2 linked regions of the Thalassoglobus sp. JC818 genome follow. The protein of the gene in region 2 binds, or shares a complex with, the protein of the main gene of each other region. Links are inferred from orthologs where the notes say so. Each region holds a gene or a part of one and is shown on either strand. Other genes may lie near its edges. The genes, in order: hisH and hisF.

The links.
Region 1: the proteins of hisF (region 2) and hisH are in contact, whole or in part, in a crystal structure (PDB 6RU0), measured with the Thermotoga maritima proteins. The link is inferred for Thalassoglobus sp. JC818 from one-to-one orthologs. Residues at the interface, in WP_004080486.1 of Thermotoga maritima: Met1, Leu2, Ala3, Arg5, Ser40, Glu41, Asp45, Glu46, Ala70, Glu71, Ile73, Asp74, Ile75, Pro76, Phe77, Asp98, Lys99, Ser122, Gln123, Glu161, Thr195, Leu196, Asn247, Arg249, Glu251; in WP_004080484.1 of Thermotoga maritima: Asn15, Arg18, Arg22, Arg117, Leu118, Pro119, His120, Met121, Gly122, Trp123, Asn124, Asn134, Gly135, Tyr136, Tyr138, Val140, Tyr158, Glu180, Lys181, Ser182, Ser183, Lys184, Ile185.

The regions. Positions count from the first base shown.
Region 1 is NZ_JBFEFI010000004.1:20,200-34,907, forward strand. The notes cover bases 4,641-7,393. They hold hisH (imidazole glycerol phosphate synthase subunit HisH), read right to left. Parts: upstream 6,459-7,393; coding sequence 5,823-6,458; downstream 4,641-5,822. Other genes in these bases: AB1L42_RS11235 (sulfatase-like hydrolase/transferase), read left to right, coding at 4,641-5,446; AB1L42_RS11240 (hypothetical protein), read right to left, coding at 5,518-5,784; AB1L42_RS11250 (hypothetical protein), read right to left, coding at 6,637-6,954. Also shown: AB1L42_RS11220 (hypothetical protein), read right to left, coding at 1-241; AB1L42_RS11225 (cyclophilin-like fold protein), read left to right, coding at 452-859; AB1L42_RS11230 (serine/threonine protein kinase), read right to left, coding at 881-3,154; more of AB1L42_RS11235, read left to right, coding at 3,608-4,640; AB1L42_RS11255 (insulinase family protein), read left to right, coding at 8,821-11,886; AB1L42_RS11260 (FKBP-type peptidyl-prolyl cis-trans isomerase), read left to right, coding at 12,024-12,554; AB1L42_RS11265 (TGS domain-containing protein), read left to right, coding at 12,751-13,737; AB1L42_RS11270 (rhomboid family intramembrane serine protease), read left to right, coding at 14,075-14,708. UniProt on the Escherichia coli protein: IGPS catalyzes the conversion of PRFAR and glutamine to IGP, AICAR and glutamate. The HisH subunit catalyzes the hydrolysis of glutamine to glutamate and ammonia as part of the synthesis of IGP and AICAR.
Region 2 is NZ_JBFEFI010000012.1:35,199-50,104, forward strand. The notes cover bases 9,045-11,995. They hold hisF (imidazole glycerol phosphate synthase subunit HisF), read right to left. Parts: upstream 10,975-11,995; coding sequence 10,114-10,974; downstream 9,045-10,113. Other genes in these bases: AB1L42_RS21590 (calcineurin-like phosphoesterase family protein), read right to left, coding at 9,045-9,625; AB1L42_RS21595 (hypothetical protein), read right to left, coding at 9,793-10,041; AB1L42_RS21605 (hypothetical protein), read left to right, coding at 11,126-11,995. In the rest of the region: AB1L42_RS21560 (MFS transporter), read left to right, coding at 1-783; AB1L42_RS21565 (protein-tyrosine-phosphatase), read left to right, coding at 1,039-1,764; AB1L42_RS21570 (DcaP family trimeric outer membrane transporter), read right to left, coding at 1,816-3,138; AB1L42_RS21575 (cyclopropane-fatty-acyl-phospholipid synthase family protein), read right to left, coding at 3,275-4,636; AB1L42_RS21580 (GDSL-type esterase/lipase family protein), read left to right, coding at 4,971-5,903; AB1L42_RS21585 (TrkA C-terminal domain-containing protein), read left to right, coding at 6,286-7,875; more of AB1L42_RS21590, read right to left, coding at 8,027-9,044; more of AB1L42_RS21605, read left to right, coding at 11,996-12,712; rpsT (30S ribosomal protein S20), read right to left, coding at 13,049-13,312; AB1L42_RS21615 (hypothetical protein), read left to right, coding at 13,559-14,473; AB1L42_RS21620 (PIG-L family deacetylase), read left to right, coding at 14,466-14,906.

The sequences.
Region 1 (14,708 bases), on a different replicon or contig from region 2:
CATAGTCACTCTTGCCGAGAAGATGATAAACGTGATCTCCATCTTCTGCCGTGATTTTCCACTTCGAGTCATCTGTGGGAGACCATCGGTCGGCGCCACCTTCGAAGTCGTCCTGATACAGAACCGGAAGCGGCTCGTCCGCCATCGTCAGCCCCGCAGAAAAGAGAAATGCAGAACAGGGAACTGCAACACTGAACACTGCCGTGACCAAGGTGAACAAGCCACAGGTCATGTTTTTCATGTGTATCTTCCTGGAGAAAGGTGTGTTTCCCGAATTGCCGTGATCAGATGAGTCTACGCGGACTGGAATCGTTTCGAACGAACAGACTCTTGAAACGTCGACGATCTGTTAGGCTATCGATTTATTTCGCACGTCCGCAACCAACATTGAAGCAGAGAAGTCCTTCGAGCAAGAATCAGCGACAACAAACTCTGCTAGGAGATGTCATCGATGCCCACACCGATTCGAATCGTGCTGAACAACGTCACGCTACGAGCGGAACTCAACGACAGCGAGACAGCTCAGGCCATCGCCAAAGCACTTCCTCTTGAAGCCAAAGCAAACTGGTGGGGAGACGAAATCTATTTCCAGACGCCCGTTGCCTGTGATCCCGAACCGGATGCTCGAGCCGATTTTGGGATCGGTGAACTCGGCTACTGGCCGCCAGCGAATGCGTTCTGCATCTTTTACGGGCCAACTCCCATTTCCAACGGCGGAAAACCGAAAATGGCAAACCGTGGAAACCCGATCGGCTGGCTCACCGACGGGACGGAGAAACTGCACAAGATCATCAAAGCTGCGACAGTTCGTGTCGTGCTCGATCAACCTCAAGAAGAGAAGAGCGATTCGAATTCGTAGAAGAATTCTTGTTGATCGACATTACTGAATGATCGTTCGATCCATCGACGACGGCGGATCGTCATCTCCCGAATCTGTGCGAGAAGTATCTTTCGCACTTGAAGTCGCTTCGCCTTGTTTCTTCGTCGACGACTGCGAGGCAGAAGGACGATCAGGGCGGATTCCGCGTTCGAATTTCCCCCACCAGGCGTCCGCGTCTTCGAACGTCCAATCTTGAAATAGTGGCGAACGGCGAAGCAGCATCGACAGATCTCGGGCTGTCTGTGGTCGTTTCGCGGGAGACTTTTCCAGACAACTCAACAGTGCGCTCTCGAGTTGATCGGTGATTGTCTCCCCAGTGAATTCTGAAGGAGCAACTGGCGCCTCAGTCACATGCAAGTTGCACAGTTCGACGAGATTTCGGGCCTGGAAAACCGGTCTTCCCGTCAGCAGGTAATAGCCAACCGCTCCCACTGCATACAGATCACTCCGTGCGTCCACAGTCGCAGGAGCTTGAATGGCTTCCGGTGACATATAGAGTGGAGTTCCAGTCAACGAATCCGCAGTAGTCATTTTGAACTGCTTGTCATCATCAACCGCTTTGACCAGACCGAAGTCTAAAACTTTAACGACGTCGGGAACCCCGCCGCGACGGTTCAGCATCAGGTTGGCGGGTTTAATGTCTCGATGCACCAGTCCCAGCGAGTGAGCTTCGTAAAGTGAACTGCAAATCTGGTCCAGAATTTGAAGGACTCGAGACTCATTCAGTGGACCGTAAGATTCGACCAACTTCTGAAGGTCAATTCCGCTGAGATACTCCATCGCGTAGTAAAACACGCCTTCCGGTGTCCGACCGTAATCGTAAATCGCAATGGTGTGCGGATTGTTGAGCTTGCATGTAATTTGAACTTCACGTTCGAAGCGAGCGACGGAAGTGTCGTTGACGATTTCCGGGTTGAGCAACTTCACCGCCGTCGGTCTGCGAAGCATTGAGTGGAACCCTTTATAGACTTCCCCCATCGCTCCCGAGCCGATTCTTTCTTCGAGTGTGTATTGACCGAGTTGTTGCGCTTCGATCGCTGCCGCCTGTGCTTTTCGCTGCAGCTTGGCCACAATCACAGTAAAGATGAAGATGGCGATGGCAGCGAGTGCCAGCAATGTGTACAGCCCCCAAAACGTCTGCTTGAGAATAAACAGCGGACGGTAAGACTGAGCGACATCGACTTCAACAGCCACGCCAATGTCGTAGTTCGGAATCCAAGTCCACGCACCCACGACGGGAACGCCACGGTAGTCATTGTATCCGTCGACATTTACACCGGTATTCCCAGCGATCGCATCTCGCACCATAAACGTCATCGGAAGCTTGGAGCGTCGCTGATTGGGACGATAACCTGTCGTCATGTTTCCGCCAGGGTCACGAACCAGCAGTCTGAGGATCGATTTTGAATCCGCTTCGTCGGGGATCAGCCCCAGCAAAATCAACTCGTCATCGAAACGACTGTTCGAAACCAACATTCCATCGCGATTGAAAGCGTATGTTTCCCCGGTCTCTCCAACCTGTCCCAACTGAAGGATGCGAGTGAACTCTTCGTCGGGTCGAATCCGCAAAGCGAGCGCACCCACAACTTGAAAGCTGTCATCACGAACCGGAGCAGCTGCGTACATCACCGGTTGTCCGGTTCTCAACTCACCTTGCTCGGTATCCATTCGAACAACGCTGGGAAACGGAGGAGTGACGGTCGCTTCTCCGTCGAAAATTCGATCCAGAAATTTGTCGTATTCCAGAACATTCTTCTGACCGACCAATTCTTGATCCGAACTGGCGATGATCTCGTGATCTCGATTTGCGACGAAGTATCCGTCATACGCATGAGAAGAAAGGAGAGCGGAGACTTCTTTCGTCAGCTCATTTCTAATTCGAGCCAGTGTCTCAGCATCCGCTTTCTCACTGGGATCGGTTTTGATCAGCTCGTAGATGTGCTGACGAACATCGAGGTCATTCGCCTCAGCTTGAGCATTTGATTCCTGAACACGCAGCCAACTGATGAGCATCTCTGCCTGAAGATCTCGAAACGCCGTCAACCCGGCGCTGAGATTGGCCTTCATGGTCTGCTCGATCGCGGACTGTACGAAGACACCAATTCCGAACAACAAGATCACAGCGATGATCGGCCAAACCCAAAGCTGCTTCTTCAGAAAGAGCCGGGTTCTCGTCACCTGTTGCGACAGTCCACCCCCGACCCACGACTGCCGGGCAGCGGTGATCGAACGGTTGAGAAGCGAGTTGCGGAAGTTTGGAGAGAAAAATTTCACGATCGGAAATACTCATAGAGCACAAATCAGCTCACTGCCGTTGGCGGAGAGCAGAACGGAACAGGTCGTCACGACCGACAATGAACCGCATCAATCATTCTTCGACAATCACATCCAGGAGAAACCAATGCCATCAAATGCCGCGATTGTGTCGCCGATCGAGTCAATTCCTGACGGTTCCGTGCCTCTTCGAAGATGGAATGAAATTAACGGTTCGCACGATTGATCACGTTAAACCAATCTTCCTGCGAGTTTGACGGAACCGACTGAAGCAATCAGAATCAGCAACACACAAAAGCCAAATTCGATAATTTACCCATCTCAATCGTTCCAACACGGTTGTTCCCTGAATTGGAAGACGTCGCAATGCCAGAGCATGCTTCGAAACGGTCTTCGCGAACTCACATGAACTCATCATTCCAAAAGCCCGTAAAACAAACTCAGAATGTGCTCATGCATAAACAAAGCGCGTTCAACTTTGCGAATTTCGTGAGGACGCCATTCGCCATCGCTGGAGCCGCTTTGCTTCTCAGCAATCTGTGCTGGGCAGCGACAAAGCATCCGAACGTGCTGATTGTCATGACTGATGATCAGGGATATGGCGATCTCAGTTTACATGGGAATCCGCACCTTCAGACTCCGAATCTCGACGACTTCGCTCGTTCGGGAGCACAATTTGAACGGTTCTTCGTCAGCCCGGTGTGCGCCCCAACGCGAGCGAGTCTTCTCACCGGACGAGACCACTTGAGAACCGGAGTGAGTGGAGTCACCCGAGGGTTCGAAAACGTACGTCCAGAGGAAGTCACAATTGCCGAACTCTTCCGAGACGCTGGCTATCGGACCGCGTGCTTTGGGAAATGGCACAACGGACGACACATGCCAATGCACCCGAATGGACAGGGTTTCGAGACGTTTATCGGATTCTGCGCCGGTCACTGGAACACCTATTTCGATCCACCGCTTGAGCACAACGGAGAAGAGATTCAGGGACAGGGCTACATCACTGACTTTCTGACTGATGAAGCCATCAAGTTCATTCAGACAGACGATGACGAACCTTGGCTTTGCTATGTCGCTTACAACACCCCTCACTCACCTTGGCGCGTTCCGGATGAGTATTGGAATCGCTTCAACAAGATGGGGCTCGACACCAAAGCGCAATGTGCTTACGCCATGGTCGCGAACATTGATGACAATTTCGGGAGACTGATCGCCGCCCTCGATGAAACTTCCGCAGACGAGACAATAGTTCTGTTCCTGACTGACAACGGGGCCAACTCGGATCGGTTCAACGCGGGAATGAAAGGACGCAAAGCGTCGATCGACGAAGGCGGATCGCGCGTCCCGCTCCTGGTCCGCTATCCAGATGTCATTTCATCCGGAACCATGGTGGAGCCAATCGCTTCACATCTCGACTTGCTGCCCACACTCGCAGAATTCTGCAGCGTTGAAGTGCCTGAAGAAGTTCGAGAGCGACTCAACGGAACATCTCTCGTTCCGCTCCTGACCGATTCGACTTCCCCGTCCGAATGGCCGAGCCGGACGATCTTTACCGATATGTATCGAATGACTCGCCCCAAACACTTTCGTGCAGCCGTCAGAACGAATCAGTGGAGAGCCACAATTCAGGGAGCATCGGCCGACTCTCAGCATTGGAAGCTGTACGACATGGTTTCCGATCCAGGCCAGCAGAAAAACGTCGCTGCATTCCATCCCGAAGTGGTCACACAACTCCGTGAAAGCTACCTCAAATGGCGATCGACGATCGATCTCGATTCGCTCGATGATGTGCGCATTCCAGTGGGTCATCCCTCCCGGAATGCTTTTCGGCTCCCGGCGAATGAAGCCTTCTTGATCCCGGACGTTGGAGAAGGGATTCGCTACACCGGCGACACTTCGGCCGGGTATGCCAACAGCTGGATCACTGATTGGACAAACACGGACGCTTATCCAGAGTGGACCATCGAAGTGACAGAAGCTGGACGATATTCAATCAGCCTCGAATACACCTGTCCGCTTGAAAGCGTTGGAAGTCAACTTCGCATCGAAATCGGCGATCAGACAACCGCCGTTAACATTCCCAAAGCCTTCGATCCACCGCTCGTTCCCAAACCGGACTATTTGTACTCAACGAACTACCAGGACAAATCGAGCTGGGCGACTCTCGAGATTGATGAGTACGACCTCGAAGCTGGGGTTTATCCAATTCGCGTCAAAATAAACTCATTGGCCGGTGAAAAGGGAATCGACCTGGGCTCGCTGACTCTCATCCGATCAGGGAACTCGAACTGAAACGATAGCCACAGAATGAGGGCAAAGCATCAGCCCCTCACATCGCTCCGATGGGGTAAAGCATCGATCGTCTATTGATGGAATCGGTCTCGCGGATGCTGAGTGCCACGCACAGTTTGGCGGGCGTACTTCTTAGCGGGCTTCTTTCGAAAGAAAACAGCCCAGCCCACGACGAGCAGCAACAATCCAACGATCCATCCACCATGGACTGGTTCGATGATGTAATGCGCGGTGCTTTCGGAAGAGACCGCACCATGTCCGGGATGAGCAAAGACGGCGGAAGTGAAAATTGTGTCGACCAAAAGTCCGAGACATCCAATTCGCAGCAAATGGTTCAAGAGTTCACTCCGCAAAACTGAAAACTGATCACCGACATTCAACTCCGAATTGTCGCAGATTCTTCAACGAGATTGGCATAGTTTCTCAGGAGTTGCAATCCGACCCGCTGACTTTTCTCCGGATGAAACTGAGTCGCCATCAGGTTTCCCTTTGCTACGATTGAAGCAAAGGTCTGAGTTCCATGAGTCGTCTCCCCGATGACGGTCACTCGATCGCTGGGACGGACGAAAAAACTGTGCACAAAATAGAAATGCGATTCCGTTGAGATTCCTTCCAACAACGGATGGGTCTGAACGGTATCCACAGCATTCCAGCCCATGTGGGGAATCTTGAGTTCCGGCTCATTCTGAAACCGAACGACATCCCCGTCGATTAATCCCAAGCCTTCATATTCTCCATCTTCGTAGCTCGTTTCGAAGAGAAGCTGCAGTCCCAAACAAATTCCGAGAAGCGGCTTTCCGGAATCGACAGAATCACGGAGAGCAGACGGAAAGTCCTTCTGACGGATTTCCTGAATCGCATCTCGAAATGCCCCGACTCCCGGCAGAATCAATCCGTGGTACTGGTCCAACTCGCTCGGACGACTCACGATTTGCGCATGGACTCCCAGAAACTCGAAGGCCTTTTGGACGCTTCGCAGGTTGCCCATCCCGTAATCGATAATTCCAATCATGAATCTGCCTGTCGTGGTTTTCTGAATGCCCCGAATTGAGTTCAGCCAGCTAACTCTCGAATCATGCTTCGATTGAGAGACACAGAGAAACCGGACAGGGGCAAACAAAAAACCGAATTTTCACAACTTGTGAAAATTCGGTTGATGATTTCATCGAACTTCAGCACTTTCGAAAAAATTACTCTTCTTCGATCTCAAGTTCATCCAACTCGTCAACTCCGCTGACGTCGGAATCGGTCAGAGCATTTTGAAGGTCTGGACCATGATCATAGCAGTCACTGTCGTGCCACAGTGGAACTCCAGCGGAGTAACGTGCGGCCAACATTTTGACTTTATCTTCGGAACCAGGTTTCGCCTCAGTTGGAGTAAGCGGATCGTACCCGCAAATGTCAAATTCCTCGACACCCTCTTCGAACTCAGCTCCATCGTCGCTGTAAGCGGATTCAATGCCAAGTGCGATGTCAACCTCTGGGTCAACCTCGAAGGAAAACTCCATAAACCAATCTCCCCTCATCTCTGTCAATGAGTGACTTTTCAACAATGACGCGCGGAAAAGTCCGTGTCGTCTCTACCAAATTCCACAATCTCAACGTGATTCGACGGAGATTCCTCCGTCAGGTCGAATCACAAATCCGCGAGGAAAATGGAATCCCCGCGATCAACTAATCTCGAACACAGACGAATCTCTTCCGCAGGACGGAACGATCGTCTGGAAACCCACACTCCGAATCATTGATTCAGACCATGGACTGTTGCCGCAGACCGATGCCTCGAATCTGATTTCTTGAGAAATCTTCGAAACAATCAAGTCGAACGCAACGGAATCAAAACATTCAATCGGGGTGGTGCCGCTCGCAAGACTGCGAACCTCGACACCAAAATCCCGTCTGATCTACTGGCCGCATTTCAAACCCTCTTCATACCGACTTCACGACATGAAAACTTTTTGAAACACTCGAATGACCATCTTCATACTGAAATGAACGCATCCGCGACGGTCAATCCGTACTCTCTCCACCCACCAATTCCATTTTTCCAGTCCCTTGGATAAGCAATTTGCGTCAGCAGGTCCGACTCATTCGGCCTTCAGAATGACGACACAGGGACAGAGGTTAGGGGATTGAAAACGCTCTCTTTCAGTCCTCCAGATTCTCTCGGATCGTCGCAAATTGTCAATAAAAAAATGAGCTATGGAAGAAGATTCCCCGGATTCCTGACTCGTCATATTCACCAGCCAGGCACCCGCTAACGAGGTGTGACCAGACCGATACTATTTCGAGATTCTGCCGGATTGAATTGAGCCCAATTCCATGCTGCGCTGCACTTTTCGTTTTTTGCCCCGGGCATCAGAGACTTAACAAGTTTCTCACAATCTGGAATAAATCCTCACTGGAGCAACAACCCATCAGCGATCACAAGTGACTTGGCCGATTGCCTCAAATTCTCATTCCAGGACTGGCCCTCAAGGAACTCTCAATATCGCCTCATAAACAGAAATGGGTGAACCGGAAACGCGAGGTGAAGACCGTTCCGAATTGACAGAGGCTTGTTCAGATCGCTCGACTCACTCATAAAGAAAGTGATGGAACGATCCCCCAAACCTATGCATTGCACCAAAGCTTCAGACTGAGAAACCCATCGGCAATTTTCGATTCCAACCTCGAAATCGAGACAACCGAAGCTCACTTCACTGAACGCGGAGGATCGTGCGATTTTCGATAAGGCCCCCCGCCTTGCTTGCCCTCTGAGCTGGCGAGTGGATCTCGCGATCAAAAATTTGAGTCTCGATGACTTCACACGCAGAACGAAGAAGCATTCTGCGGACCGGTCCACTCGAAGCTTGGGATGCTTCCTCGGTCAACACATCGACAATTTGCGATCGAAGGTCGTTCGAGCTGGAGTGACACTCAAGGTCCATGCGGAGTTCCGGGATTTGCTTCAGCAATGAAAGGCGGCCGATGCGCACTTCATCGACCTTTTGTCTGTTCGAAGACAGTGATGCTCTCCCCCGAAATCGGAACCAGCCAATTCGCCCCGGAGTCAGAACGAAAAGTCATCCCTGACACATTGGTTTCCCCAGTCTTCCTATTGCCACACCAAGCCAAAACGTCAAAGATCATCGTGGCCCAAATGACGGCGGATCGCCGTGCAAAGAAAAGCGTCCGCAGTCCATCTATCGCATGCAACACTCGACTGTTGAAGAGTTTGCAAATCCAGGCCTCGCTGTTAGTATCAGCAGGAATTGAATCATGAGACACTCAATTCGCTCATCCGCCTGCGAGACGGCTTCCATTCTCAATCGGCTACGAGGACTCCCATCATGTTCCGAAACGGATTGTGCTTCTTCATTTCAGGGATGATTATGATGATATCAGGACAACAAATTGTCACTGGCGCTGAAGAAATCACCTCAGTGGAGGGAATCACTGAGTACCAGCTTGAGAACGGAGTCCGGGTGCTTCTCTTCCCTGATCCTTCGAAACCTCAAGTCACAGTCAACATGACAGTTTTCGTCGGCTCGCGTCACGAAGGATACGGCGAAGCAGGCATGGCTCACTTGCTTGAGCACATGTTATTCAAGGGAACTCCGGACCATCCGAACATTCCAAAAGTGCTCAAAGAACACGGAGCCCAGTTCAACGGAACGACGTGGCTCGATCGAACGAACTACTACGAAACGCTCCCCGCCAGCGAAGAGAATCTGAAGTTCGCGATCCAGCTGGAAGCAGATCGTCTCGTCAACAGCTTCGTCAAAGGTGAAGACCTTAAATCAGAGATGACGGTCGTTCGCAACGAGTTCGAATCAGGCGAAAACTCGCCAAGTCGAATCCTCGGACAGAAAGTCATGTCGACTTCGTTCGAATGGCACAACTACGGTCAGTCGACAATTGGAAACCGCGCCGATATTGAGCGTGTTCCCGTCGAATCGCTGCAGCGTTTCTATCGGAAGTATTACCAGCCCGACAACGTAATGGTGATCGTCGCTGGAGCATTCGATCCGGAAGTTGCCCTGAAGGAAATTGATGAGCGATTCGGTTCGATCCCTCGGCCTGACCGAGTTCTTGAAGACACGTATACTGAAGAGCCTGCCCAAGACGGAGAAAGACTCGTCACGCTTCGCCGCGTCGGAGACGTTGGACTGGCCGCAGCGGTCTATCACATCTGCTCAGGTGCTCATCCTGACTATGTCGCGATCGATACACTCGAACACATTCTGACATCGTCCCCTTCCGGACGACTCTACACCGGACTCGTTGAGTCCAAACTCGCAGCGAGCATCTCTGGAGCTGCCTACGCTCTGCACGATCCAGGCGTTCTGCGGTTGATGGCAGAAGCTTCCCCGGGAGTTGACCCGCGAGATGTGCTTTCCAAACTTCTCGAGATCACAGAGTCCATCGGGACAGATGGAGTGACCGAAGAAGAAGTCGAACGCGCGAAACGCTACTGGCTGAAGACTTGGGAAATGTCGCTCACCGACAGCAGTAGACTCGCGGTTCAACTCAGCGAATGGGCAGCACAAGGTGACTGGCGTTTGATGTTCCTGTACCGGGATCGACTCGAGAAAGTCACTCCGGAAGACGTGCAGCGCGTCGCAGCGAAGTACCTGCAACAAAATAACAGAACTGCTGGACTCTTCATCCCGACCGAAGAGCCAGAACGAGTCACCGTTCCGCAAACTCCGGAACTGGCAGAAATGATCGGCGACTACCAAGGTCGCGAGGCGGTCGCAGCTGGTGAAGCATTTGATGTGTCGCCAGCGAACATCGAGTCTCGCACCTCCCGAGTCGACCTTCCGACTGGGGTGAAAGCAGCATTTCTCCCTAAGAAAACGCGAGGCGAAGCGGTCGTCCTCGAGTTCAATTTCCGCTACGGAGACACAGACTCACTCAAGGGACTGGCTACAGCTGCAGAACTCCTTCCAACACTGATGACTCGCGGGACAGAGTCGCTCAGCCGACAAGAGATTCAGGACGCACTTGATGAGAATAAAGCCAAGCTGTCCGGTTCTGGAATTCCGGGACTGATCAACTTCTCGATCGAAACTCGACGTGAATTCCTTCCCGAAGTTCTCAAACTGTTCAAAGACATCGTTCGAAACCCCTCGCTGCCAGAGTCAGAACTCGAACTCATTCGCAACGCGAAAGTCGCCAGCTACGAACAACAACTCACCGACCCCACAGCCCTCGCTCGTGTTGCTGTCTCTCGCGCACTTAGCAAGGACTACGCGGCTGATGACGTTCGCTACACACCGACGATCGAAGAAGAAATTGAACGGCTGAAAGCGACAGAGCTCGACGAGATCAAACGTCTCTACAAAGACTTCCTCAACGGAACCAACGGTGAAGTCTCAATCGTCGGCGACTTTGAAATCTCAGAGGTTCAACCTCTGGTTGAAGAGATTCTCGCCGACTGGACATCAGATTATCCATTCGAACGAGTCGGTCGTCCAGAAGCTGTCGACGTTCACGGAGGTCGTGAAGAAATCCTGATTCCGGGGAAAGAAAATGCGACTTACCTCGCCGGAACACTCTTCCCGATCACCGACGATGATCCAAACTACCCTGCTCTGGTCATGGGCAACTACGTCCTCGGAAGTAGTGGACTCTCATCACGGCTCGGAGATCGAGTCCGCCAGAAAGACGGGCTCTCCTACGGAGTTGGCTCAATCCTTCGAGGTTCATCGATCGATCCTCGCACGACTCTGCTTGTCTATGCCATCACCAATCCTGACAACATGTCCAAGGTTGAAGATGCCATTGAAGAAGAGATTGAACTCCTTCTCGAGAAGGGAGTCACCGCCGAAGAACTGGAAGCAGCCCAGAACGGCTATCTGGAGCGACAAACTGTTGATCGTTCCGACGATCGTCAACTGGCAACAACTCTGACGAACACAGCGTATCTCGATCGAACGATGGAGTTTTACGCAAAACAGGAAGAAGAAATCGCCGCGTTGACAACAGAAGACGTCAACAACGCACTCAACAAATTTCTGAGCTTGAAGCATTACGCCGTCTTCGCTGCCGGTGATCTGCATCGAGAAACCGACACCCCTAAAAAGGAAAGTGAAGACCCCATGCCGGCGGAAAAAGAAGAACTCAAGACAACGGAGAGCGGACTGAAATACCGGATCATCGAACCCGGCGAAGGCGCTCAACCGACTGCCGCAAGCACTGTCGTCTGTCACTACAAAGGATGGCTCGACAACGGCAACGTCTTCGACAGCTCCTACGACCGTGGGGAACCTGCCACATTTCCGCTGGGTGGTGTGATTAAGGGTTGGACCGAAGGTCTTCAGCTTCTCAAGGAAGGCGGCAAGATCGAACTCGAGATTCCTTCGGAACTCGGCTACGGCGATCGTGGTGCTCCTCCCGTCATTCCACCATCAGCAACTCTGCACTTCGAAGTCGAACTCTTGGATGTTCGCTGAGAAGTAAATAATCGTCTAAGTACACCTCAGCGTTGGTGATCCAGTCGCACGAAACACTGAAGCTGTGCGGCGGATTACCATGATCGATTTCGAGTTTCTCCATCTACCATGAATGACAATGAAGGAATCAACGTCACATGCGATTCGATATCACAACTGCATGTTCATGCTCTTTGATGACCGCCCTGATGCTGGCCGGTTGCGTCGCTGGCCCGGATGACTTTGCAGCGAAGTCTTCAGAAGACGACCGCAACTTTGATGTTGTCAGCCCGAGCGGTGATCCAGCTGCGAATCAGCAAACGGTTTCGCTTGTCTCTGCCGAAGAGCGGGGAGACTTCCGAGCGACTCCATCCGGTCTCAAGTACCGCATCATCAAAGAAGGAAAGGGGCGAAAGCCTAACCGGAACTCAACAGTCACTTGCCACTATCGCGGCTGGCTCGATGATGGAACAGAATTTGACAGCTCCTACCGCAGTGGCCGAGCAGCCACATTCCCGTTGAGTGGAGTCATCAAAGGCTGGACAGAAGGACTGCAACTGGTTCAGGAAGGTGGAGCGATCGAACTCGAAATCCCAAGCGATTTGGGATACGGCCCACAAGGTTCACCTCCAACAATCCCCGGGGGAGCCACATTGCATTTCGAAGTTGAGTTAATCAAAGTCAACTAAACATTACCTGTTTCCGTTAAGCACTGAATTGATGGAAACAAGCTGTGTTTACAAGTCGCGCAGTCATCAGAGTCTTGGGTGAAAATCATCCTTCACCCTCGACTCGATGATCCGCGATCTTCGAAATTTCCGGGCCAGCCAATATTGTTATTGAGTGTTGAGTGAACGGGTTAACCTTGCCTGTTCGGGAGTTTTGATGGCCGCTAACCTCACTCCCCAGTACTACAAAGCAGAAGCAGCCTTCCGCCATGCTTCGACTCCTCGTGAGCGTCTGCAAGCTCTCGAAGAAATGCTCCGAGTCATCCCCAAGCACAAAGGGACAGACCGAATCCAGGGTGCCATCCGCTCGCGACTTAAAGAGCTTCGTGCCGAAGTTCAAAGCTTGGGAACACGCAATTCCGCGCACAAGAGTTCTCGTTTCCCACGTCAGGGCTGCGGGACAGTTGTTCTCATCGGTGCTCCGAACACCGGGAAAAGCCGCATCCTCAAGGAAGCGACCAACGCCACTCCGGTCGTCGCCGATTATCCCTATTCCACACGCGAACCAATTCCGGGTCTCGCAACCGTGAGTGGAGTCCAGTTTCAACTCATCGACACTCCGGCAATCGCCGAGAACGTCGTCCCTCCTGCTCTGATCGACTTGGTTCGAACGGCCGATCTCGTCGCCTGTTGTCTGGATGGATCGTCGACGGAGACCGTACGAGAAACACTCGAAGTGTATCGACAGCTGGCGGATCGAAAGACCCTCCTCGACTGCGAGTCGGGGTTCGCTGTTGATGATTTCACCACCGTTCGGATCCGCTCGCTGATCGCAGTCACGCGAGGCAATCTTCCGAGCGCCTCATCGATTGCTAATCAGTGGAAAGACTCTTCCGGCCTGCAATTGCCGATCGAGATTGTCGGCCTCGATTCTCCCAGCGATGTGGAGCGACTGAAAATCCGAATGTTCGAGTCGCTGGGGCTGATTCGAATTTTCACGAAGCGACCGGGAGAAGACGTCGTCATGGATTCGCCCATGACCATTCCAGTCGGAGGAACTGTTGAGGATCTGGCCGAAAAAGTTCATCATGAGATCGCGTCTCGATTGAAGTTCGCTAAGGTATGGGGCAGCAGTGCTTTCGATGGCCAAACCGTCGGCCGCGATCACGTTCTCTCCGACGGAGACGTCGTCGAACTCCATTGACGTCAAAAGCTCTGCCTATTGACTTTCGAGTGACACTCTGGTCAATAGAGACTGAGACGAAGCACAATCCGCCCCCATTCTCGACGAGTCGATCCTCGAATTCGGATGTGATGAGCTTCATCAGATTTCCGAGCGCCCCGGCAACAGCAATATGCTCTCGAATTGATCGCAATTATGTGGATTGAGAAGCATCCTTGAAGACTTGTCGATTCCGCATCGTTTCAGAGCACAGACTAGGACAATTTAAACTTGAGTCGCATTCAGATGATCTGAAGCCCGAGCACCTGACTGACACCTCGGCGTTGACTCCTGTGATACCACTTCTCGACGATGTTTTATGCGAAAACTTGGAACGTTTGATTCTCAATCGCTGGCAGAAAGATTTCACTGGTTTCTGATTTCGAAAGAGATCGAGAATCAACTCGATGAAGTTCCGCCCCAATGGGAAATCTGGGTCCTCGATGACGACCTTCTCCCCAAGGCTCAGGAGGAACTGACAGCTTTCCAGGAATCGCCAGACGATCCGCGATTCCGTGTGACTCCGCCGAAAGTCGTCAAAAAGCCAATACGTAAGCCGACTCCACGGAGAGGTTTCTCGGACTACTCAAGCATCCGCGTGACGCGTTTTTTGATTGTTGCGTGTGTCGTCCTCACGATTTACACGGGAATGGGCTCACGTCATCCCGAAGTCGTCAACTGGTTGCTCTATTCGAAGTATCAAAAGACTGGTCCGAACTGGCCTCTTTCTCCCGAAATCATGCAAGGAGAAGTCTGGCGCCTCGTCACTCCGATTTTCATCCACCTCTCTGCACTGCATCTGCTGATGAATATGTACTGGATGTGGATTCTGGGCGGAGTTATCGAGCGCAGACAAGGACCATCACGCTTGATCTTGCTGACGATTCTGACCGCTGCAGGTTCCAGCATGACTCAGTATTTCCTGTTCGGACCGGCCTTCTCCGGAATCTCTG
Region 2 (14,906 bases):
ATGCTCTGGTTGCCCGGTATTGTGTTAGTTGTCGTCGCGGTCTTAGGCTTGATGGCAATCAGTTTTATGACTCCTCTCGCTCCGGGAAGGAAGTCGATTCAATACAGTTGGAATCCATCAACGGGATACATGTGGGCCATCAAAGAGATGGCCAAAGGGCCGCTGCTGCTGATCGCGATTGCGTCCGGTTACTTCTATTTTCTGGCTGGTTTGGCTCTGCTGATTATCCCCGAATACACAGTCGTTTTGCAGCGATACGAAGTTTCTCGCTCTGAAGTGAGCGTGCTTCTCGGAATTCTCGGCCTCGCAATCGGGATCGGAAGCGCCGTCGCGGGATATGTTTCTGGCTCGAAGATTCGTCCGGTTTTGATTCCCATTGGCGGCGTGGCATTGGCAGTCTTGTTCTTTCTGTTGGGGACCATTCCTCCGACGCTGCCAGACAAAGCTCCGACGATCCGAATACTATTCAGTTCGCACGCAGGTTTGATTCTCGGAGCAGGGATTGCCGCAGGGTTTTATCTGATTCCGTTGCAGGCTCTGCTTCAACGTCTTTCGACAACACATGAACGCGGCCGTGTTCTTGGAGCATCGAGCGGGATTTCGTTCGGGTTTCTCACCGTGGCAGCGCTCTTGTATCCCATCCTCCGACCGCTCTTCACGAACGCATCCGGTGAACATCCAGAGAAGATTTTCCTTCTCTGTTCCGGGTTCATGGTGGCAGGATTGATCGGCTTCGGGATCGTCCTGAAACGCTCGAAGCTGACACTCAAAGACGTTTCCTGATGTTCGTTCTCGGTTCTTGGGTTCTCTTCAACTCCTTTCTTTCTGCGATCGTTGTGTTTGCTTCTGAGATCAATTGAAGTGATTCGCCTTGATCACGCTCAGGAGGTTCACGATTGGTTGCACCTTGCGAAGCAGCCATCGGCGCTTGACAAGTTGGATCGTGGAAAGCATGGTGTTTGACTGTGTTAATGGGAGTTCCTCAATTCGTCTGGATTCCGGGCGGATGATTGGCAACGAGTCAAATGCAGGTAGACAATGCATTCATTCAACTTCGCAATCGTTACAGCATGGGCCTTGGGGCTCACTTCGATTATGTTTGGATCGACTCTGATTGCCGACGACCTCTTTGAAGAACTCGACCAGTACGTGGAACAGCGTCTCACTGAGTTCGATCAAATTCCGATCGAGCGTCAAACGCAATTGAACAAGCTGACGAGCTATATTCGCGCACGTCAGGCGTCTGATCTGCCCGTGAAGATGACATTCATTTGCACACACAACTCCCGGCGCAGCCATATGTGTCAGCTCTGGTCGGCAGTTGCGGCTCACTATTTCGACGTGGAGAGCTATCAATCATTTTCAGGCGGAACAGAAGCCACCGCCTTCAACCCGCGAGCTGTCGCTGCACTGAATCGAACAGGAATGAATATCGAACTGAATCAACCCGGTTCAAACCCTGTCTATGTCGTTCGATTCTCGAAAGCCAGCCCGGTTCAATCTTGCTTTTCGAAAATCTACGACAGTCCGCCGAATCCATCCTCTGAGTTTTGTGCTGTCATGACGTGTTCGAGTGCTGACAAGAGTTGCCCGGAAGTTCAAGGAGCGCAGCTGCGCGTGGCGATTCCTTACGAGGATCCCAAAATTGCCGACGGAACGCCGGAAGAATCACAGGCGTATGACAACCGCTCAGCTCAAATCGCTCGTGAGATGCTGTATGTCTTCGCCCAATTGAAGAACGACAATTCCAACGTCGGCAAATAGAACCCCGAGTCTCTCAGAGCGATGTGAGAGTCTGCCCAGAATTGTGGTTTACTATGGCAGGTCGAAGATGAATGAAGCTTGCAGCCGATGAGCAGCGGCGGAATCTTCGTCAACGTTTGTGCGGACGCCGTACAGATACTCAACGCCTGTCGTTACTCTCTCAAGCGGTGTCCAAAGTAGATTCACAGCGAGGTAAGTTGTCTTCTGCACATCTGACGGTGGTTGCAGGGGAGCGTTATCGAGGGTGTTTTCTGCGTAGGTGAAGTTGGAGCTCAGCTCCTCATTCCAATCGTGGGTGATGCCGACCATCCAGCCAAACATTCCAACTGGTTCAACGCTCGTCAACGAATCAGGAGCTGCATCGGGAAGCGAGCGAAAACTTCCGATTCCCTTTCCGAAGACGATCTGGCTGTAAATCTTCGAACTGGTTCCGACTGTCTTCACCGCGCTGAAGTTGAATCCCCAGCCAAATCCCGTCGTCACGTCATCGTGAGGCATTTGAAATCCTCCGATGCGCAGGACATTCGCTGCCTGGAATTGTCCCCAATCAGGGCTGTAGCGGATACGCGAGACGAAGTCCGGCGCGACAGTTCGAACGTTCCCGACGACTCCTGGCGGAAGTTCGTAAATGAACGAAGGATCTTCGACCGCGACGGCTGCCGTCACGTCTTCTGAGAAGCCGGGCAGACCAGTTGTCCAGCGCGCGAGCGCCTGGCGTCGATTGACGCTCGAGACTGAGCCTTCGAAATCGAGAGTCGAAGGAAAGGCGCTGACATCTGTGAACGTCGTCCAGGTTTTCCCGACGAGCAGCGGTCCAACTTCCCCGTAAGCGTGTCGCAGTCGAAACGTCGAACCGTCTCCAAAGAAGTCGCCTTCGACGTAGATCTGGATCAATCGTTCGTTCGATGCCCAGCGAGTATCGAAGCTCATCCGCGTTTGACGCGCATGGAATCGAGTATTCGTCCGGGGAGGGGCTCCGACCGGAATACTCGTCGTGATGAAGGAGTCCATCGAGTCGATTGGAGAGAAGTCGTAGATGAAGTCCGCTTTGACATAGCCACCAATCTTCATGGCGACGTTGTCTCCGACAACAATTAGCCCGCCCTCAAAGTCCGGAGCTGAATAGAGGTCGGTTCCAATCCCGAAGGAAGTGTCATTCGTGTTGAAGCGTCCTTGAAAACGTCTGAGGTTTTCAAACGGAGGCGATGCAACAATCGACGACGATGGTTCGGCAAAGACTTCATCAACTTGAACAGGAACTTGAGGGAGTTCCGGCAGCAAGAAGTTGCTGTCAGGTGGAGGCTCCTGCCCAGAGAGGTTCTGGGCGAACACAACGATGAGCAAGCCGATGACCAGCGCGAATGACTTTGACATTGTGCGTGCTTTGATCACCTTGGGACCTGCCAGTCGAGCAAAACTGGACACCTCTGAAAACGGCGACTCCATCAGATTGTTTTATGAGTGAATGATCAACTTCGCTGTGTGTTTCAGGCGGAATACATCAGCAGAGTTAAGCCGCCCGGCGCTCAACCTGCGAGTGATTAGCAGTCTTCGGTTTGTACAAGTGCTCGCGAGTGGATGGCATACCTGAGATGCCTTTCGATGCGCGCTTTCTGCCGATCGTCTGGTAGATACATGCCGATCCATCTCCCAAAGCGAACGAGACGCCGGCGAGGTACAACAACCACATGCGGTAACGTTCTTCACCGATCATTTCGATGGCTTGCTGCTCGTGTTGGGAGAGTTTCTGACACCACAGTTTGCAGGTTAAAGCGTAGTGATCTCGCCATCCTTCGACATCGTGAACTTCGAATTTGTGGGCTTCCATCGATTGCAGCATGTGCCCGATGTGATCGAGTTCACCGCCTGGGAAAATGTATTTCGCGAGCAGCCGACGTTCGGGACGCATTTTGCGGAACTGCTTTTGAGTTGCTTTCGCAGGCCGTGTGATTCCGTGACAGAGGAACAATCCGTTGTCCGGCAGCAGCTTGTTGACCGTCTGCATGTATAGACCCATGTTGTCGATGCCAACGTGCTCGACCATTCCGATGCTGGCAATCTTGTCGTAAGTCCCGGTCAGGTGGGCGTAGTCTTTGAGCTCAACCGTAACGCGATCTTCGAGCCCGAGTGATTGGATTTTGTTATTCGCGAAAGCGAGTTGCTCTTCTGAGAGTGTGATTCCGTGGGCTTTCACGCCGTACTCTTTGGCTGCATGACAGACGAGAGCACCCCAGCCGCAGCCAATGTCGAGAAATGTTTCTCCCGGCTGCAGCATCAGCTTACGGCAGATCATGTCGAGCTTGTCGTGCTGAGCCTGCTCGAGCGAGTTCGACCAGTCAGTGAAATACGCACACGAGTAAACCATTTCTGGATCGAGAAACAGCGAGTAAAACTCGTTGCTCAAGTCGTAGTGAAATTGGATGAAGTCTTTGTTCTCAGCTTGTTCTCGGTGAAGCCCAAGTTCGTCACCTGCATAGCAGTGGTCGACATCGGTCGATTCCGCAGTTCCCAGGATGAACGGGAACAGCGATTTGATGGCTTTCCACTTGCTGATGCCTTTGAGGTTTCGCCGTGAGTGTTTTGTGCGGAGATCGGCGAGAAAGGTGTAGAGATCAGCACCGTGAAAATCGATGTGCTTGAGTGCGAAGTGGCGAGCCAGATTGTCGAGTGTCGGTCGCCGGATCAGTGATGTCACAACGCCCGGGCTGGAAATCGAGACTGCCCGGCCGGGGATCACAGAATCTCCGAGGGGAATCTCAGTTCCGTCCCAAAGCCGGATCGAAAACGCTGCATTGACGTGCTCAGCGAGATGAGTCCAGAAAGATTTTGCGGCGGCAAGCTGGCGAGATTCCTTCGAAGGCATATCAGACATCCATCGTCCATGATGTGGGAGTGTCAAACTGTCTCGGTGAGTTATCCAAATCTCTCATAGGGGTCAACCCGAATCCGCACCCGGATCGAGGCTGTAACGCGTCCAGAATGGGACGATTCGACCGTTTGAGACACAGCTTGGGAGAGTGAGGCTTAGCACCCGGTCATTTTTCGCAAAATTGTGACAAATTACGCACTCTCTCCAGGTTCTCGAGCTAGCGTTCAGAGTCCGGGATCAGGCCAGGGGTTCGGGATGTGCGCAAGCATTTCACTTCTACGGGCAAAAACACTTCTCGCACACTCGCTGCGTCGACGAAAGAAGGACTCGGTAGGCCGTGGAACGAACTGAGATCGATTCCCCTGAACATCCCGTACTCGCCGAAATTGCTGATATCGAGCGCGATATCCAGCTGCTTCGTGAAATGGATGAACGGGTGAATCAGCGTTCTGAGGGCTCACAGAATGCTCCGACTCCGTCCGAGCGACCGAAGCTAACGAATCGCAATATCTGGCCATTGCTGTCCTTAAGCCTGAACATGTTGCTCCTCGCTGGTGGATTCAGTCTCTTTTTGATGCTCGGCGGAGTGAACTGGCTGCAGGCAAAACTGACCAAAGTCGATCGAAAAGCAGGCTACGCGACGAATCGAGAAAGCTTCTTTGAGTGCTCACCGGTTTCAGAGGGAGACATTGTCGTCGTCGGAGACAGCCAACTCGATTTCGTCGAATGGCACGAACTGCTGGGAAGCGAAGTTAGAAATCGTGCCGTTAATGGAGCGGTGCTGGCAGAAATTCAGCGTCGACTCTCAGAGATTGTCGACTGCCGTCCTCGCTGCGTCATCGTGAATGGTGGGATCAACGACTTTCAGGGCGGAAGAGATGTTGAAGAAGTGAAGCAGCAGTTTCGGTCGATGCTCACAATGCTGGCCAACAAAGATTTTGAGATCATTCTTGTCCCGTGCTTCCCGATCAATTCGCGGATTTATCACGAACAAATCGTGCGGACACATCCGAGAATTCATCCTCCAGAACAGGCGGAAGTCGGAGCTCTTGCTGAGCTCATTAACGAAGTGAACGAGACTTCTTCAAAAGTTCACGTTGTCGATATCAGTCCTTTTCTGAATGGAGAGGGAGAGCTCGCAGAGGAATACACGTTCGACGGGCTTCACATCAACGGTTCAGCGGCAGTGATGCTCGCCGACCAGATTCGCGGAATCCTCGAAACGATCCCAACTGCTTCCGCTGAGAACGTGGCAACAGCGACCGAATAATTTGAACGGCGGTCACTCACAACGATGCCGCAATGCTGCTGCGATGTGCTTCGAAAGCAATTCGATATACGAGCTTAAACAAGCTCAAGCGATGAGTTGCTTCTCTTCTTCTTACGACTCACCGGCTGGAGTGAGACCTAACCGCCATTGCCTTTCCATTTCAATCTTAGTGCTTCGACTTCGATGAAGTGCGATGCCGGTGAGGGGTTGCTGGCTCTCGTTAATCAAAGATGGTTGATCCGGTTCATTTTACAGGTGAACGGAGTAGCAACTCACCGACGATTGTCGGTAGTTTGCTGACTGTGCAATGAATCACGCTCCGTGGTTCAGATGAACGCTCGCTCTGTTCAAATGAGTCTGTAGCATCGAAGGTTAAACGATCATGGACGAGTCGACGCAGCAACTTCTCTCTCTGCTGGTTGTTGTCGGTCTCGGTTTGCTGTTCGGCAAAGTGAGTCTGCGAGGAATCTCGCTGGGGACATCGGGAGTCGTGTTCGTTGCCCTCGTCGCTGGGCATTTTGGATTCCGCGTGCCTGAGACAGCCGGCCAAATCGGTGTTGTGCTCTTCGTCTACTGCCTGGGAATCGGAGCCGGGTCGAGTTTCTTCCAAGTCCTGTTCTCACAGGGGAAGTCGTTGTCGCTGATGGCAGGCGCGATGATTCTCTCGGGTGGGCTCACGACGTGGTTCTTGGCTCAGGTTTTCAGTTTGAAAGCAGATCTTGCCGGTGGGCTCTTTGCCGGAGCGTTGACCAGTACTCCAGCCCTCGCTGCGGCGATCGATTCGCTTCCTCCCGGTTCCAAAGCAGCTGTCGGTTTTGGAATCGCTTATCCCTTTGGCGTGATCTGTGTGATCGTTTTCATTCAGTTGATTGCCAAGCAGTTCATCAACTCGGAGGAGTTGCAGAAATCTGATGACACACAAGCTTCAGGTGATGGCGCAATTTCCAACGTGCTCGTGGAGATCTCCAACCCCGCTGTCATCGGTAAACGACCCAGCCAGGTGACGTCATTGTCGAACTCCAAGTGCCAGATTTCTCGAGTACTCGTCGATGGACGTTTACAGCCCTTGAAAGGAGATTTTGTTTTTGAGGCTGGTCAGAAGGTTCTGATCGTGGGTGGAGCGAACCGACTGGGAGGGATTGTTGAAGTTCTCGGGCAATCAACCGAAAGCGGCGACTACATAAGAGACACTGATCGTCAGCGGCGACGTGTTGTCGTGACTTCCAGTGAGGTGGTCGGAAAAACTCTCGAACAGCTTCATCTTCGCAGCCGAATGGGAATCACGGTGACGCGAGTCTTTCGGCAGGAGATTGAATTTGTTCCCAGCCCGAAGGATGAGATTTACTTCGGAGATGCACTGACCGTGATTGGAGAGCCGGAAGCAATTTCTGAGTTTGTCCGGTTTGCAGGCCATCGTGAGCGGACGCTTGATGAGACGGATCTGATTTCGCTCGTCGCAGGGCTGAGCCTTGGTATTTTACTGGGGCAGGTTCGGTTTGGCTTTGGCGATTTATCGATCACTCTCGGAATGGCGGGAGGACCGCTCATCGTCGGGCTGATTCTGGGACGCGTTCGAAAAATCGGTCCATTGGCAGTTCGTATTCCGCCCGCCGCCAAGTTGTTGCTGGGAGAAGTTGGACTGGCGCTGTTCCTCGCTCAAGCTGGTGCGAGTGCCGGGCAGAAATTTGTATCGGTGATTGCACAATACGGGCTGGTCTTGTGTCTGGTTTCGATTTGCGTCGTCACCGTTCCGCTGATTGTGGGAGTGGTCATGGCTCGCCGACTGTTCAAGATCGGATGGTTAGAAGCACTCGGCGGAATCTGCGGAGCGATGACTTCCACTCCGGGGCTGGGGGCGATTACTTCGACGGTCGATTCGAGTCGGCCAGCGACGAGCTATGCGACCGCTTATCCGCTTGCTCTCATTCTCATCACGCTCCTGACACCTGCTTTGATCGCATTCATTGGCTGACCAATTCACCAGCGGTGTTTTTATCTAGCGAGAACGTCACTGATTTGGGCACGACCTGAAAACGTCTTGCAGGTATTCATGCAGAAAGGGCGACCGTGGAACTCGGTCGCCCTTTCAAGTTTCTAAAGCTTACTGAATGAGGCAGATAGGCTTACTCTTCAACTCGGATGATTCGAGAGTCATCGAACTGGCGACCATGTCGATCAACAGCCTGAATGTGAATTCGGTGAGTTCCGAGTGGGAGTGAAGCAGGCAGATTCGCTTTCCAGAGGTGAGTCGAAGCTTTCGGCTGCGGGATTTCTGTAAACAAGCCAGCGTTCTTTTCGAGGATCTTCAACTCGGACTGATAAGTTCGCAAGTACTTCGGATCAATTTCGCGAGCGTGGTCCATTTCGATCCACTCTCCATCGGCGACTCGCATCTTGACTGTGGTGTGCTGGTCGCCGTTGAAGACGTTCGCGTAGACGAGCGATTCGTGTGAATTGTCGGGAGTCACGACTTCGGGAGCATCCATTTCCATCTGGTAGTTCGATCCACGACTGGCGGCGTAGTAGTCGAGTTTGTAATCGTTCCCGTCGAAGTTCAGGATGGAGTATCCGTTCGGAGCACCGTCGGCCATGGTGGCGTGAGGAATTCCGCGTTCATCTGGTGTTCCTCTCCACCAGCTGCCGCACACAGTGACGTTAATGATGTGGTGATGCGGTTTTGGTCCGTTCCAACCGTCAACGTCGGTGATCCAGACGTGCTCATGATGATGCGTATGACCGGAGATTGAGATGCAAAGCGGACGTTGTTCGATAAGTCGATAGAGGTCGTGGCGATCATGCACACCAATGATCGGAATGTGCATCATGAGCACGACCATCTGGTCTTCAGGAATCTGTGCGAGGTCGGTCTCAATGAACTTCAGTTGTTCCGGGCCAATTCCGCCGCGGTATGTGGAGCGACCGTCGCCTTGCGGGACAACCCATTCGATGTCGTCGACGACGATAAAGTGCACAGGACCATAGTCGAATGAGTAGTACGACGGACCGTAAAAATGCTCAAAGGTTTCGTTTGCAAGCTTTCGGCTGGGGGCGTCCATGTTGATGTCGTGATTTCCGACGACGTTGTACCACGGAATGCCGAGCAGCGCGACGGTTTTATTCATCGCAGGCATCACACCCAGATCATTGAACACGATATCTCCGAGTGTGACGCCGAAGGCTGCATCTGTTCCGATCAGTTCTTCGATCACGTCATGGGCGATGTAATCGACTTCTTTCTGGTTTCGAGGTTGGGTATCCCCGAACATGATTGCTTTAAAGTTCTCAGGCTCTTCCTGAGGCGTCATCGCAAAGTCCACGGACTTTGGCAGTGGGCCCGTCGGGAGAACTCCTGGATACTTAGACTTTGGGGACCCGATCGGTTTGTGGTGATAGTAAAACTGTGGCAGGTTCAGTTCGTTGAGCGGAGTCCGCCAGTTTCGTGGCTTGATCACGAAGAGAGTCGTGTCACTCGAAATCGGCAACTCGTACCGGCCTTCTGAATTGGTCGCGACGATATCGGAACCATTCGATACGCGAACGCCTTCCAGCCCCGGTTCACCGGGATCAGCTACGCCGTTTCCGTTCTTGTCGTGGAAAACGAGTCCTTTAGCTGTGGGAGGAGTGTCTTCGAGAGAGACAGAAGTCTCGCCGGGCAAACTCACCAGCATGAGACTGAGGAGTAGAACTCCTGTGACAATTGTCAGTAAAAGCAAACGAGCCATCGTCTGGATTTCTCCCAGTGAAGAATGTACGAAGAATGTGCAATTTCAGAGTTACGTCAGCTGTCAGAAGTCTTTCAGCCGAGGACGCGACTGTCGACCCTCACACGCGATTCTTCACGGTGAATTCGCAGAATGAGTCCGACGTCGAATCAATCAGAGATCGGAGTTCAGCGATTCCAGCCTTCCACGTACTCGTCACTGAAGAGTAACTGGAGACGTTCTGCTCGCTGGCCTTCGGAATCCGCGACGACTTCCAGCCCCTTTGCGAGAAGCTTCATCTGTTCATCGTCAGCAACTTCCGACGCCCCTTCCGCTCGTGAAATTCGATCGAATGCAGCTGCGAGATCGAGGAGCCCACAGCGCATTTCCAGAAACTGACGTTCGAGAATCTGTTTGGCGGTCATTGATTGGGACATGATGAGCCTCTTGAGGTTGGTCAATTCTCTGACCGAAATACTGTGAATTTCTCTGCAAGCGAGTTATTGACTTCACTCGCTTTTTGTCGAGAGAGGAATTCGTCTCACGGGAACGTTGCGTTCCTGAAGGTATTGTTTGGTTTCGTCGATCGAATACTCACCGTAGTGGAAAATGCTGGCAGCCAAAGCTGCGCTGGCACCTCCTGCAGTGACAGCTTCGTACAGATGCGAGGGATGTCCTGCGCCTCCGCTGGCAATCACCGGGATTCCGACGGCATCTGAAACAGCCTTGGTGATTTCGATGTCAAAGCCATCTTTCGTGCCATCGGCGTCCATGCTTGTCAGCACAATTTCGCCGGCACCGAGTTCTTCAACTTCACGAGCCCATTTCACCGCATCGAGACCAGTCGGCTTGCGGCCTCCATTGATATGAACATCCCAGTAGACTTCTTCAGACCCATCTCTGCCGGGGCGAGGAATCACGGCGAGATCTTTGCGGACTCCCGGAATCGCTTCAGCTCCGGCAACTGGAACTCGCTTGGGGTCGATGTTGACGACAATGCACTGGCTTCCGAATCGGAGAGCAGCTTCTTTCACGAATTCAGGATCTTTGACAGCGGCGCTATTAATTGAAACTTTATCGCAGCCTGCGCTGAGGAGTCGCCGAATGTCTTCGAGGGTCCGAATTCCTCCGCCGACTGTGAGCGGCATGAAAATCACTTCGCTCGTCCGTTGAACGACGTCGAGAATGATGTCTCGCTCTTCGTGGCTGGCAGTAATATCGAGGAATACGAGTTCATCTGCCCCTTCTGATTCGTAGCGTGAAGCGACATCGACCGGATCGCCAGCGTCGCGGAGATTCAGAAAGTTGACTCCTTTCACGACACGGCCCGCATGGACGTCGAGGCAAGGAATGATTCGTTTCGCTAGCATTTTCTTCAGTTCGTTGATGTCGGCAGTTGGACGAAACACAAAGTGTAGCGATTCTCTTCGAGAGAGCAAAATTGACGGATGGAGGATCAACTCTCATACTGCGACTTCCAATCCTTTCATCATTTCATTTCAGCTCAGAAAGTTATGTGTCATGTTCGACCCCGCCATGTTCGAGCGAAAAGCTGATGTCCGCGGAGTTTACCCGAATCAGATCAACGAAGAACTGGCATGGCTCGCCGGAAAGTACCTCACGCAGAGCTTGAAAAAAGAGCTTTCGGGCGCAGCTCCGAAGGTCATGGTGGGCCGCGATGGGCGAACATCCTCCCCGGCGATTTACAGCTCGCTGATTCAGGGAATCGCCAGCGAAGGGGGCGAGCCAATCGCTTGCGGACTGTCGACGACGGACATGATTCAATGGGGAGTTGGAGAAGGAATCTGTGGCGCGGTTGCCGGTGTAATGATCACCGCTTCGCATAATCCGCCTCAGTACAACGGCATTAAATCAGTCATGAAGAGTCCTGAAACGGGCGGTATCGATATTCTGCGACCGCTCGATCACATGGCTCCGCGCTACGAAGAAGACTCAGACAACGGAGCGACTCCGGCTGCGACTTGTTCTCCGTTTCCATCCAACGGAAAGATGAATCTGCAGTCTCGATTTGTCGATGCTGCGTTGACCCGATCGAATCGTTTGAAAGACGCAAAAGGCAAAGTCGTCCTCGATCCCGGAAACGGCGTCGGTGGGCTCTTTCGTCCTCTGCTCAGCCGAGCTCTCAAAGCCATCGGTGCCGAAGTCGAACTGCTGGCAGTCGCAGAACAGATTGACGGAACGTTCCCAACTCGACCTTCGAATCCAGGTTTGCCAGGAGCAGTGAAACTCCTGCAAGAGACCGTCGTTGCAGAGGGTGCTGAGTTCGGAGCTGCCTTCGATGGAGACGCCGACCGAGTGTTCCTCGTCGATGAATGGGGACAATTCGTTCCCGGCTCGGTGTTGCTTGCCGCTCTCGCCAAAGCGATGGTCGAAAAGAATGGCGGCAACGGATCGGTCGTTTATTCCGCCGTTTCATCATGGCTCGTTCCGGAAACTGTGCGTGCTGCTGGCGGCAAAGCGATTCTCTGTCGAGTCGGACAGGATGCTGCCAAAGTTGCTCTCACGAAAACAGATGCTGTCTTCGGTGGAGAGTCTTCAGCCCACTACAACTTCCCCGACACTTACTGTCTCGACTCAGGTCTGTTCGCGCTGGTTACGTTCTGGGACATGCTTCTCGAAACCGGACTGAAGTGTTCACAGCTTTTGGGTCAGTTGAAGCCTTGGCCGGCCAGCGGCGAAGTGAATCTCCGCGTCGAGTGCAGTGACTGGAAAGCAATGAGTGCAGAAGTCATCTCGACGATCAAGAAGGAGTATGGAACCGACGAGAAGAACAGCTACGTCCTCGACATCGATGGCGTGAGCGTTTTCCATCCGAGAAAGCCCGAGTTCGCGACAGTCGACGATGTCTTCACGATCGACAAATCTGGCGATCCAACTGGCACGATCTACCGTGAAGTTCAGAATTACACTCCCGACTGGTGGTTCAACATTCGTGCTTCCAACAACGAACCGCTGCTGCGCGTGAATTTCGAATCGCGAGATGCAGCAGACGTGACCGGTCGGACCTACTCATTGATCTCCCGCATTCGCGAGATTTGCGGCGACCGAGCACGCGTCGACGTCCAGGATTGGGGAAATCTTAAGTAGTCACTGCTTGACTGAATGAAGAGGCGTTCCCCTCGCTGGTCTGTAACCGGTGAGGGGACTTTTCGCCAGCGTTAATTCTGAATCGCGAAGGTGGTTTCGGAGTATGCTCGAATCGAGCAGCGTGCCTGAAACCATAAGAGCGCACGAAAAAAGGAACCCGATTCATATCGGGTTCCTTTTTGCATTCTTCGCTGACTCGGTTCTCGGAAACCGTCCGATCATCATCGATTCGATTCCTGAGACAGCAAACGCTCTAACGTGTTTCCGAGATGTATCGGTTCGCTAGTGAGACGAACTGCGAAGCACTCTCGAAGTGGAGCGTTTTACAAAAGCCGCTTAGCTGGCGGACTTTTTCTTCAGTGCGACGAGTCGTGACTTCGTGCGTGAAGCGGTGTTCTTGTGAATCAACCCTTTAGAAGCAGCCTGATCGAGACGCTTGACCGCGAGTCGGACAGCTTCATCAGCATCAGCTCCACCTTCTGCGGCAGCAGCCCGAGCTTTCTTGACAATAGTTCTGAGAGCAGAACGAAGATTTCGATTGTGCAACCGACGTTTTTCGCTTTGACGAAGTGCTTTTTGTGCGTTAGGTGAGTTTGGCATTTGCTTTCAGGGTTCCAATAATTGGACGGCTGCCGGAGACACTCACAAATACGGTGTGGATGGCAGCATGTTGAATCGCGTAGTCTAACGGTCGATTTCGATGGTTTCTAGAGAAATCGAAGTGCGAACAGTGAATTTTTCGTGTCCCTTCTGACATCCCGGACGCGATTGGCTAGAATTCGTCGAGAAACGACAATGGCCCCGAAAATCGGGTGCAGATTCATCGGCGACGCATAAGCGGGAATCATGACGGAAACGAGTCACACGAACGCATCCCCCGAATCAATCGATTCAGAACCTTGTCCAACTCCACTGGACTGGCAGGATGTCGTGCGTGCATTTCTCGAAGAACGTCGCGAGGGTGAGATCGCTCTCGGACGGTCGAAACTCACAGCAACTCAAATCGGGCAGGGGCCGCCACTCGTGTTGCTTCCAGCTTCAGGGTGCTCGGCCAAGATCTATGCTTTGCTGGCGTGGCTTTTACGGGAAGAACGGCAGCTGTGGATTTTCAGCGAACCGAAGTTCGAACGAACTCCGTCCGCACGCAATCTCATCCCCGAATTGGCAGCTTCGTATGCTGAGGCAATTCGGGACTTGTTCGGCGGACCGGTTGACGTCTACGCGCCCACGTTTTCGTCGCAGATTGCGATGAAAATGATGATCGATAGTCCGGAATTCCTCAAAAACGTCGTCCTCCAGAGTGCCTGGGCACATCGTCCTCTTAACTGGACAGAAACTGCTCTCGCCCGATCCGGAATGTGGATTCCGTTTTCGATTCGGCGAGTTCCGCTCTGGCTTTCGTCGCAAGTGGCCAACCATCGTCCCTGGTTTCCTCCATATGACGAAACCCGTTTTGGATTCCTTCTCAGCGAAACATACCGTGTTTCAGTCAGCGAGAACTGTCGAAGAATGCTGGCAGCTGATGCGACGGATCTGAGTGCGGAAGTGTCGCACATCCAGAAACGAATCTTGTTGCTGAGAGCTGAGGGCGACGGAGCGATCATCAATCGCGAAGAAGATCGGTTGGAAAAAAGTCTGCCAGCTTGCGATGTAGAGTGGATGCACACTTCCGGGCATTATCCGTTTCTGACCCATCCGCATCGACTGGTCAAAATTCTGCGGGCATTTTTTGAATGTGCTTCTGAGGAGTCGCATGAATAACGTGGTTAGCTCGCAAAAGCTGGATGTCATTGCTGTCGGTGCTCATCCCGATGATGTCGAAATCGCCATCGGTGGGACCCTTGCGCGTCTTGTGAAGCAAGGTTACCGCGTCGGCATCGTCGATCTGACGGACGGTGAACCGACACCCAAAAGCCCCGGCCCGGAAGTTCGTCTGGCGGAAGCAGAACGGGCTGCCGAAATTCTGGGTGTGCAAGTCCGCATCAATCTCGATCTGCCGAACCGAAAATTGTTCGACAATTACGAGTCACGCGTCGCACTCGGAAAAGTTTTTCGCCGCTACCGACCATCGATCGTCTTAGGAATCGCCGAAAAGACACCGATGGCCTCCCCCGATCATTGGCAGGCGATGCAAATCACCGATGCAGGAGTTTTTTATTCACGACTCACCAAATGGGACGCGGAATTTGACCAC